3 regions of the Vibrio gallicus genome follow, and region 1 is predicted to be linked to each of the others. Evidence: predicted binding sites of a transcription regulator. Region 1 holds the regulator's gene; each other region holds the start of a gene.
What was found. The regulator CRP, encoded in region 1, controls carbon source genes, mostly activating them, when cyclic AMP is high. The targets are predictions, from matches to a motif close to TGTGANNNNNNTCACA.
Positions count from the first base shown of each region.

Region 2: dinG (ATP-dependent DNA helicase DinG) is a predicted target of CRP. The motif match lies at 1,906-1,921, and genes of this name have one in related genera.
Region 3: OCU28_RS12485 (glycogen/starch/alpha-glucan phosphorylase) is a predicted target of CRP. The motif match lies at 1,495-1,510, and genes of this name have one in related genera.

Region 1 covers NZ_AP024871.1:186,929-190,216, reverse strand. The annotation lists gene OCU28_RS00895 (hydrolase) at 1-114, shown strand, start outside; gene OCU28_RS00890 (YheU family protein) at 128-349, shown strand; gene OCU28_RS00885 (phosphoribulokinase) at 372-1,241, shown strand; gene crp (cAMP-activated global transcriptional regulator CRP) at 1,456-2,088, shown strand; gene OCU28_RS00875 (DUF1338 domain-containing protein) at 2,162-2,953, opposite strand; gene astD (succinylglutamate-semialdehyde dehydrogenase) at 2,969-3,288, opposite strand, start outside.
Region 2 covers NZ_AP024871.1:987,948-991,235, reverse strand. The annotation lists gene glgA (glycogen synthase GlgA) at 1-106, opposite strand, end outside; gene OCU28_RS04530 (porin) at 426-1,475, opposite strand; gene dinG (ATP-dependent DNA helicase DinG) at 1,983-3,288, shown strand, end outside.
Region 3 covers NZ_AP024872.1:170,298-173,585, reverse strand. The annotation lists gene OCU28_RS12485 (glycogen/starch/alpha-glucan phosphorylase) at 1-1,244, opposite strand, end outside; gene malT (HTH-type transcriptional regulator MalT) at 3,109-3,288, shown strand, end outside.

The DNA of each region.
Region 1 (3,288 bases):
CTACCTAAAGGTGGGCACGTAGGTTTTATCCAGGGCACACCTTTTGAACCCAAATTCTGGTTAGAGATGGTGGTTCCCGCTTTTTATGATAAGTTTATACCCTCTACCTTTTAAGTTGATGTAATCCATGATCGTACCTTGGCAAGAAATTAGCCCTGAAACACTAGAATCCTTAGTAAAAGAATTTGTTCTTCGAGAAGGAACCGATTACGGAGATATAGAAGCAAGCTTACAGGACAAGGTTGATCAGGTTGTATTACAACTAAAAACCGGAGAAGCTGTTATCGTCTACTCTGAACTACATGAGAGTATCGATATCAAAGTAGGTAAAAACTCTCAACTCGTTTAACTCACATTCGACAAGGAACGTCATGTCAGCCAAGCACCCTATAATAGCAGTCACTGGTTCTTCAGGAGCAGGCACAACTACAACCTCAGAAGCCTTTCGTAAGATGTTTAATATGATGAAGGTTAACGCGGCTTGGGTTGAGGGAGATAGCTTTCACCGTTTTACCCGCCCAGAGATGGACATCGCCATCCGCAAAGCCAAAGAACAGGGCAAACACATCAGTTACTTTGGCCCTGAGGCGAATGATTTTCCTGCTCTCGAAGAGTTTTTTAAAGAGTATGGTGAAAAAGGCGAAGGCAAGGTTCGCCGTTATCTGCATACCTTCGACGAGGCTGTACCATATAATCAAATGCCGGGCACCTTTACCCCGTGGCAGGATCTTCCAGAAAATAATGACCTATTATTTTACGAAGGATTGCATGGCGGCGTCGTTGACCATAATTGCAATGTAGCTCGTCACGTTGATCTACTCATAGGCATGGTGCCGATTGTAAACCTAGAGTGGATTCAGAAATTCGTGAGGGATACTCGAGATAGAGGTCACTCTAGAGAAGCTGTTATGGACTCGATCGTACGCTCTATGGATGATTATCTTAATTTCATCACTCCGCAGTTCTCCCGTACCCATATTAACTTTCAACGAGTCCCGACGGTTGACACCTCAAATCCTCTCAATGCTAAGGGTATTCCGAGCTTAGATGAGAGCTTTGTTGTGATTCGAATGCGAGGCTTCAAAAATGTCGATTTTCCATATCTTTTAGCCATGATTGATGGCTCATTTATGTCGAGACATAACACTTTAGTGGTTCCTGGTGGCAAAATGAGCTTTGCAATGGAGCTCATAATCCGCCCGATTTCACAGCAACTTTTAGAAACAGGAAAAATAGGTTAGCTCGTGCATAGTGCACACTCTTGTGCAAGATTGTGATTCAAAGCACGATTTCGCTTACATTTTCGTCAAATTCGACCGATCAAAATCAAGAAATGTAGAACAAAAAGAGATACTATTCGTAATACAAAAATGACGCAGTTCACAGCAACTGCGAGCCTTCAGCCATGATAGGCAACAATACGAACATACTCGCTGTAGAGAGGAAGATAAGAATATGGTTTTAGGTAAACCTCAAACAGATCCAACTTTAGAATGGTTTTTGTCTCATTGTCATATCCACAAATACCCTTCAAAGAGCACCCTGATCCACGCTGGTGAAAAAGCCGAAACTTTGTATTACATCGTTAAAGGCTCAGTCGCTGTTCTAATCAAAGACGAAGAAGGTAAGGAAATGATTCTTTCTTACCTAAACCAAGGTGACTTTATTGGTGAGCTAGGTTTATTTGAAGAAGACCAAGAGCGTACTGCTTGGGTTCGTGCTAAATCACCATGTGAAGTAGCTGAAATCTCATTCAAAAAATTCCGTCAACTTATCCAAGTAAATCCTGACATCCTAATGCGTCTTTCTTCGCAAATGGCAAACCGTTTACAGGTTACTAGCCAAAAAGTAGGCGATTTAGCATTCTTAGATGTTACTGGTCGTATTGCACAGACTCTACTGAATCTTGCAAAACAACCAGATGCAATGACTCACCCAGACGGCATGCAAATCAAGATCACTCGTCAAGAGATTGGTCAGATTGTTGGCTGTTCTCGTGAGACTGTAGGTCGTATCTTGAAAATGCTAGAAGAGCAGAATCTAATCTCTGCACACGGCAAAACTATCGTAGTTTATGGTACTCGCTAATTCATAATTAGTGCATGTATACAAAGACCGCTGTCATAATCTGACGGCGGTTTTTTTATTCTAGCTTTTAGCTTTAGCCATCGGTACTTTCAAATATCTTATCTGCTGATGCCTCAACAAAGCCGTGGTAGAGCTGGCCTTGATGATCATTGTATCGCTTCGCAAACTCATAGAACCCACCCGGAATTACGTGCACACCATCGCTAAATGTGACTTCGACCTTATCAGCCATAGTAGAGGACTGCTCCAGCAATACATCGGCACTGCCCTTCACCTCTCCTCCTGATGCATTAATAGCAAAGCCCTTACCCTTTAGGAAATCATTAACTTGAGCAACATCCTCATATTTTGATAATTGATTTACACTAACGGTAAAGTGGTTTGCACCATATCCATGTGCGGCAACCCATGCGGCATATTCACTTTCACTCGCTAGATTTTGATAATCTCCAAAGTTTAATTCCCATAGCCGCCCTTGACACAAAAAGTCAGCTTGATGCAGTTTGTCAGCCTCTATTTGCGCCACCAGCTTAAGCACGATATTACGTAACTCATTTGAACAAAGGTGTAATTGCAGCTGGCTAATAAAGACCTTAGGCATAGTGGGATCTGGGTGCTGATAATGCTCTGCTATCAACTTTTTACTTTCAAATACATAATCCCCACCTTTTACGTAACCAAGCTCAATAAAAGGCTTAGCCAATGCCGGCAAAGCAACAGGATCAACACCAAAAGTACGCAGCGCGATGTGGTCATTGAGTAATGTTTGATCTTGTTTTAATAGTTGTTGGATAACTTGAGATGAGGGACAAAGACGCCCGTGAAAGTCTTCCCACAGTTTTTCAAACAATTTTTCAGCTGCCATACATCCTCCTTGCTATTACATGCTAATACCTGGCGACAAAGACTCAGGTAATAATGGTTCCGTTCCGTGAATCGATGCCATAGGGTAAGCACAATAATCTGCGGCGTAAAAAGCACTGGGACGAAGGTTGCCCGATGCGCCTGGGCCGCCAAATGGTGCATCACCACTTGCCCCTGTAATAGGACGATTGCGATTTACTATTCCAGCACGGATTTCATCACAGAACTGCTCCCACTGTTCATCTAAGGTAGAAATAAGGCCAGCAGAGAGCCCATATTGGGTGCTATTTGCTAACTGTATAGCTTCAGAGAATGATGAGTAGCGGACAACTTGTA
Region 2 (3,288 bases), 800 kb from region 1:
CATTTTGTAGTGCTTTTGGCAATGCCTTACCTACATCAGCCAAGCCACCACTTTTTACCAGTCCTTCAGCTTCGGAAACTGTAAACCAAACTTTTAATTGTGACATTTTGGGGAAATCCTGTTTTTCATTAGAGCTGTTGACAGCTTCTGTTTTTGATAGATTTGACTCGCGTCATTTCTAGGCGATTTTAACATAAAAAACAAACGATTGCGCTAGTGCTTCACGGCATTAGTCAGCCAGCTAAAAACTCGTATCTTGATAAATGTTCTCAGGCTTCAATTCAAGTTATAAGCCACTGTTTTAAAGGGGGTAATACGAAGATAAAAAAAGGTAAAAAACATTTTTAGGCGGGATTTTATGTCTTCAGAAATGAAAATGCCCAGCACTGAGGCTGGGCATTGAAGTACTTATGTTTTACTAGTGATTACCAGTAGAAACGTGCGCCAATTGCGAAATTGCTTTCTGCATCAGCCGTTGTTGGTGCAACTTGAGCGTCTTGACCTTGGTTGTGGAAACCTAGAGTAGTACCGTCGCCGTAACCGTATTCACCGTATACACGTGCCCAAGAGTTAAACTTGTGCGCGATACCAACGTATGCAACTGTACCATCTTCGTCGAAATCGAAGTCGTTAGCTTTTTGCATTGTGTATTCAACACCACCGTAAAGTGCTGTTTTTTCCATCATCTGGAAAATACCTGCAAGAGAAAGACCGTTTTCATCGATAGTATGGCCGTTGGCTTCATTTTCTAACGTTGCCCAGTAGTAAGTGAAACCAATTAGGCTATCACCAAGGCCGTACTCTGCAGTAAACTCTGCATAAGTGTTTGAAAGATCAGCATTTAGAGTTGTTGGGTTATCTGGATCTGTAACATTATCAACCAGTTCAGTATTGCGATCGCGGTTGTAACCAGCACCTACGTGCAATGCCAAATCACCGAAAGATGTACCCACAAACAATTCGTAAAGATCTTGGTTCGAGTCACCTTCGTTTAGACCCCAACCACCTTTAACCCAGAAGTTTTCGCCATCAAAAGAGTATTTGATTTGTGAGTCGTGTAGAGCGCCTGAAAGTGTTGCGTGACGTAGTGCAGAACCACCGAAGAAGTAAGAGTAATCAGCGCCGTACACGTCATCCGAAGTAATCCACTGCTTACCAAATTTGATTGTACCGAAGTCACCAGCGAAACCAACATAGTGCTGACGTACGTTAACGTCAGTGTTGTCGCGAATGCCTAGCTCAACAAGGCCTACTACATCTACGCTATCTGTGATTGCGTATTGACCCTTAACACCTGTACGAGAAGAACCAGAGCTCAATGTTGCATCGTGGTCATTTTTCTCTTCAAAACGAAGTTCTTGACGTAGTTGACCGTAAAAGTCTACTGAACCGTCGTCTGACTTGTAGATTTCTGCTGCGTTTACAGAAGTTGCAGCTAGAGATGCTACAGCTAGGGCTAATAGTGTTTTTTTCATGTTAACTCACATCCTTTATTTGTAACTCGAATCTAAAATGGTTGACTCGGAAAAATTGTAATTTTTATTAGAATTCAAAAATCAGTGTTTGAGATTTGTAATGTTCTGAACCCGCAGACACATTGCGAAATTTATAAAACATTGTCAAATCCATGAGTTATATGTTTTTATAAAAATAAAACACTTTAAATACAATGACTTATATAAAATAAATAAATAGCGATCACATAAATGCGACCAAATGAAACAAAAGTAAAACATACCTAAACCAATCATTAACTCGATATAAAAAATATAAAAATACATAAAATACAGACTAATACTCCAAAAGTGACGCAATTGAGCGCATATAAAGACTGAATATTTTGCGACACTGCAATTTAAAAAAAATTCCTAGTTTTGATGCTTACGCACCACTTATTGATCAAAATGTGATTTAACGCACATTTACAACCACATTGTTAAGCTGTGGTATAATCAATTTTGTCACTTATCAATAGCCTAGCCATGAACCGAAAAATCCAAGATGCCATTCGTGGCAGTTATAAAAACTTGCATGCTCAACTCGACAATTTCATTCCGCGTCGTGCGCAAAATTATCTAGTGGCAGAAATAGCAAAAACCCTAACCGGCGAATACCATAAATCTCGACGTACTATTGTGGCTGAAGCTGGAACAGGCATAGGTAAGTCTTTGGCTTACTTAATGGCAACTATCCCTGTAGCAAAGTTCAATAACCGCAAAGTGGTCATCTCAACCGCTACCGTTGCACTACAAGAGCAGTTAATTAATAAAGACTTGCCCTTATATCGAAGGTTGGTCGACTTTGAATTTTCATTCATATTGGCAAAAGGGAGACAACGCTATTGCTGCGCCGAAAAATTAGCCATTGCCGCCGGCGCTGAAGACTCCCAAATAGCGATGTTTGAAACAAAACCAAACAAGAGTGATATCGACCTGTTACAGCGTCTATATAAGGCACTATCTGACAACAAATGGGATGGCGATAGAGACTCCTGGCCAAAACCAATCAAGGACTCAGTTTGGCAAAGTATCGTCAGCGACAAGCACAGCTGTAATAATGGGCTACCCGCTCACCGCAACTGCCCTTTCCAAAAATCGCGCTCAGAGCTCGACAAGGCAGATGTTGTAATTGCAAATCATAGTCTGGTGATGGCCGACCTTGACCTTGGTGGTGGCGTTATTCTGTTTGAACCAGAACAAACCATTTATGTTTTTGACGAAGCCCATCACCTTCCTCGGGTAGCACGTGATCACGCCTCGGCATCGGCAAGCCTAAAAGGCGTCGCAGCTTGGTTAGAAACCCTAAATAAAAACTCATCTAAAATAAGTACTCTGGCCGAAGCATCGCGGGTCGACCGCTTTTTATCTGAGTTGCAGTCATCAATTGCCGATACCATCCCTAACCTATTGCAGGTGGCACGCACCCTTAACCCAGAGCAATTCAAGGATGGGGTCTATCGCTTTGAAAATGGCGAGCTTCCCGACTGGCTAACTAATGTAAGTAAAGAGCTCAAAACGACCACCCACAAAGCCAGCTTGGCGTTAGCCAAGGTTATCGAACTCATTAGCGAACGAGTCAAAGACGGCGAACTCTCGGCCAAGCTTGCTGAACCCGCATTAGCGGAAAGTGGCTTCTTCTTACAACGACTGGAAAATCTTGCCAAGGTATGGTCTTTAATGGCAGAGCCGATTAAAGAAAAAGGTGCGCCTTTAGCGCGCTGGTTTGAGATAAGCAAAGAACGAGAGAATGACTTCACGGTAAGTGTCTCACCGCTGGAAGTAGGCCGCG
Region 3 (3,288 bases), on a different replicon from region 1:
ATAATAGAAAGCTTACGTTGTTTCTCTACATCGCCCGGCCACTTAGCACGCACTTCCATTAGGAATTCGTGGTTAATGCGGTAGATGATCTCCATGTGACGAGGAAGTAGACGTTGAATCAACGACTCAGACCAGGTTTCAAGTGCTTCTGGAAGCAAGGTGTGGTTGGTGTAAGCAAATGTCTTAGTTGAAATAGACCATGCTTTCTCCCAGCCAAATCCTTTTTCGTCCACTAGAATACGCATTAATTCAGGGATGGCGATGGTTGGGTGGGTATCGTTAAGCTGTACAGTTTCGTACTTAGGTAGGTCAACCAGTGCATGACCTGCAGCTTCATGACGACGCAAAATATCGCGGATAGAGGCTGCTGAGTGGAAATACTGCTGCATTAGACGCAGGGTCTTACCTTTTTCGTGGTTATCATTCGGGTAAAGAACCTTAGTGATATTGCCCGCATCAATCAACGAGTGTTGCGCTTCAAAATAGTCGCCATTGTTAAAGCTTTCTAGAGAAAACGGTGCGATAGCACGGCATTCCCATAGGCGTAGCGGATAAACCGTTTCTGATTCATAACCCACAATTGGTAGATCCCAAGGCATGCCTTGTACTGACATTCCCGGTACCCAACGGCGCTTCTCTTCACCGTTTTCAGTATACGCTTCTACATGACCGTAAAAGCCAATCTCTTGCGCCAACTCTGGGCGAGCAATTTCCCATGGGTAGCCTTCAACGCCACGCCATGCATCAGGAGCCTCTTGCTGAGCGCCCTCTTTAAAGGATTGCTTGAATAGACCGTATTCATAGTGCAAGCCATAACCCACAGTTGGGAATTCTTGAGCCGCACACGAATCCATGAAACAAGCCGCCAAGCGACCTAGGCCACCATTACCCAATGATGGATCGCGCTCTTCTTCAAGTAGGTCGGTCAGGTTGTGACCCAGTTCAGCCATTGCATCGGTAATGCTTTCATACAGACCCATGCTGATAAGGTTATTACCGGTCAAGCGACCAATCAAAAACTCTAGCGATAAATAGTTAACGCTCTTAGCATTTTTAATCTTCTCATCCGCTTCAGTTTCAAGCAGATCAAAAGTGGTTAGTTCAGCTAACGCACGTCCCATAGCAAGATACCACTGGCGAGTCGATGCGGTTTCTTCAGTCGTTGCGTAGGTAGATGTAAGGTGTTTCTTTACGCTCGTTTGGAACAGCGCTTTGTCAAACTTCTTTTGTTGTGCAGGTTTCATTAAGAACTCTCACTTATTGTTTAATATTTAACGTTATCAATCATGATTCAACAATAGCAATGCTTCATCATCCTATGAAAGGGGGATAAAGGAGGAGAATACGAGGCGTAGGGAGGAGTATCAAAAGGAGTTGTTGAGCCAGCTCTCAGAAACCCTTACCCCACCTCTACATTGCGAGATGTGCATCACACTAAGGGAAGGATTAGACAGCCAACTCTCGATTGTTAAATAATATTACATCTGCATGAAATGTGAGCAAGATCACGAACATTTTCAGCTAACATCCCAGCTTTCACCCCCGAATCGGTGCAGAGATAATGGAAATCTATCTTCATTCAAAAGCAATTCGTGAGCCTCATCACAAATACAAGGCGTAGATGCCGTATAAACACCCCTATCATGACAAAACAGAGCCAGATCAAATTAAAGCACTCTAAAGTTCATCTAAAATCGGGGCTAGGAAGTAGGTTGTAGGTTCTGGGAAGACTCCGTCACCCCGGTAGTCCTTTAAGCCGGGGTCTTTAGGTACTCATATTTTACTTCAAAACAGTAACTATGATTGAGGCTCAAGGGTCTACAGATCCCCGCCTACGCGGGGAAGACGACGGAGGGAACCTAGGTTCTGGGTTTTAGAGACTGGGTTCTGGAAGACTCCGTCACCCCGGTAGTCTTTTAAGCCGGGGTCTTTGGGTACTCATATTTTACTTCAAAACAGTAACTATGATTGAGGCTCAAGGGTCTAAAGACCCCCGCCTACGCGGGGAAGACGACGGAGGGAACCTAGGTTCTAGATTCTAGATTCTAGGTTCTGGAAGACTCCGTCACCCCGGTAGTCCTTTAAGCCGGGGTCTTTGGGTACTCATATTTTACTTCAAAACAGTAACTATGATTGAGGCTCAAGGGTCTAAAGACCCCCGCCTACGCGGGGAAGACGACGGAGGGAACCTAGGTTCTGGGTTTTAGAGACTGGGTTCTGGGAAGCTCCGTCACCCCGGTAGTCTTTTAAGCCGGGGTCTTTAGGTACTCATATTTTACTTCAAAGCAGTAACTATGATTGAGGCACGAGGGTCTACAGATCCCCGCCTACGCGGGGAAGACGACGAGGGAAACCTAGGTTCTGGGTTTTAGAGACTGGGTTCTGGGAAGCTCCGTCACCCCGGTAGTCTTTTAAGCCGGGGTCTTTGGGTACTCATATTTTACTTCAAAACAGTAACTATGATTAAGACCCGAGGATCTACAGATCCCCGCCTACGCGGGGAAGACGACGAGGGAACCTAGACTCTGGGTTCTAGGTTCTAGGTTCTAGGTTCTGGAAGACTCCGTCACCCCGGTAGTCTTTTAAGCCGGGGTCTTTGGATACTCATATTTGACTTCAAAACAGTAACTATGATTAAGACCCGAGGGTCTACAGATCCCCGCCTACGCGGGGAAGACGACGAGGGAACCTAGACTCTGGGGTCCGGGTTCTAGGTTCTGGAAGACTCCGTCACCCCGGTAGTCCTTTAAGCCGGGGTCTTTGGGTACTCATATTTTACTTCAAAACAGTAACTATGATTAAGACCCGAGGGTCTACAGATCCCCGCCTACGCGGGGAAGACGACGGAGGGAACCTAGACTCTGGGGTCCGGGTTCTAGGTTCTGGAAGACTCCGTCACCCCGGTAGTCTTTTAAGCCGGGGTCTTTAGGTACTCATATTTTACTTCAAACCAGTAACTATGATTAAGACCCAAGGGTCTAAAGATCCCCGCCTACACGGGGAAGACGACGGAGGGAACGCAGAACCTAGGCCGTCTCACAAAAAACAACAAACGGCGCAGAATCAACACTCCGCCATCAATACATACATTAATAGGTAAATAAACGCATGTGGATTCCATCTAAATTGACTCGCCCTGGCCGCTTACATAACGCCATTGTACGTCCACGTGTGTTGGAGCTCTTACAACAAGCTCCATTCTATAAACTTGTTCTGTTTCGTTCACCGGCAGGCTATGGAAAAACCACTATGGCTGCACAATGGTTATCGGATAAATCACATGTTGGC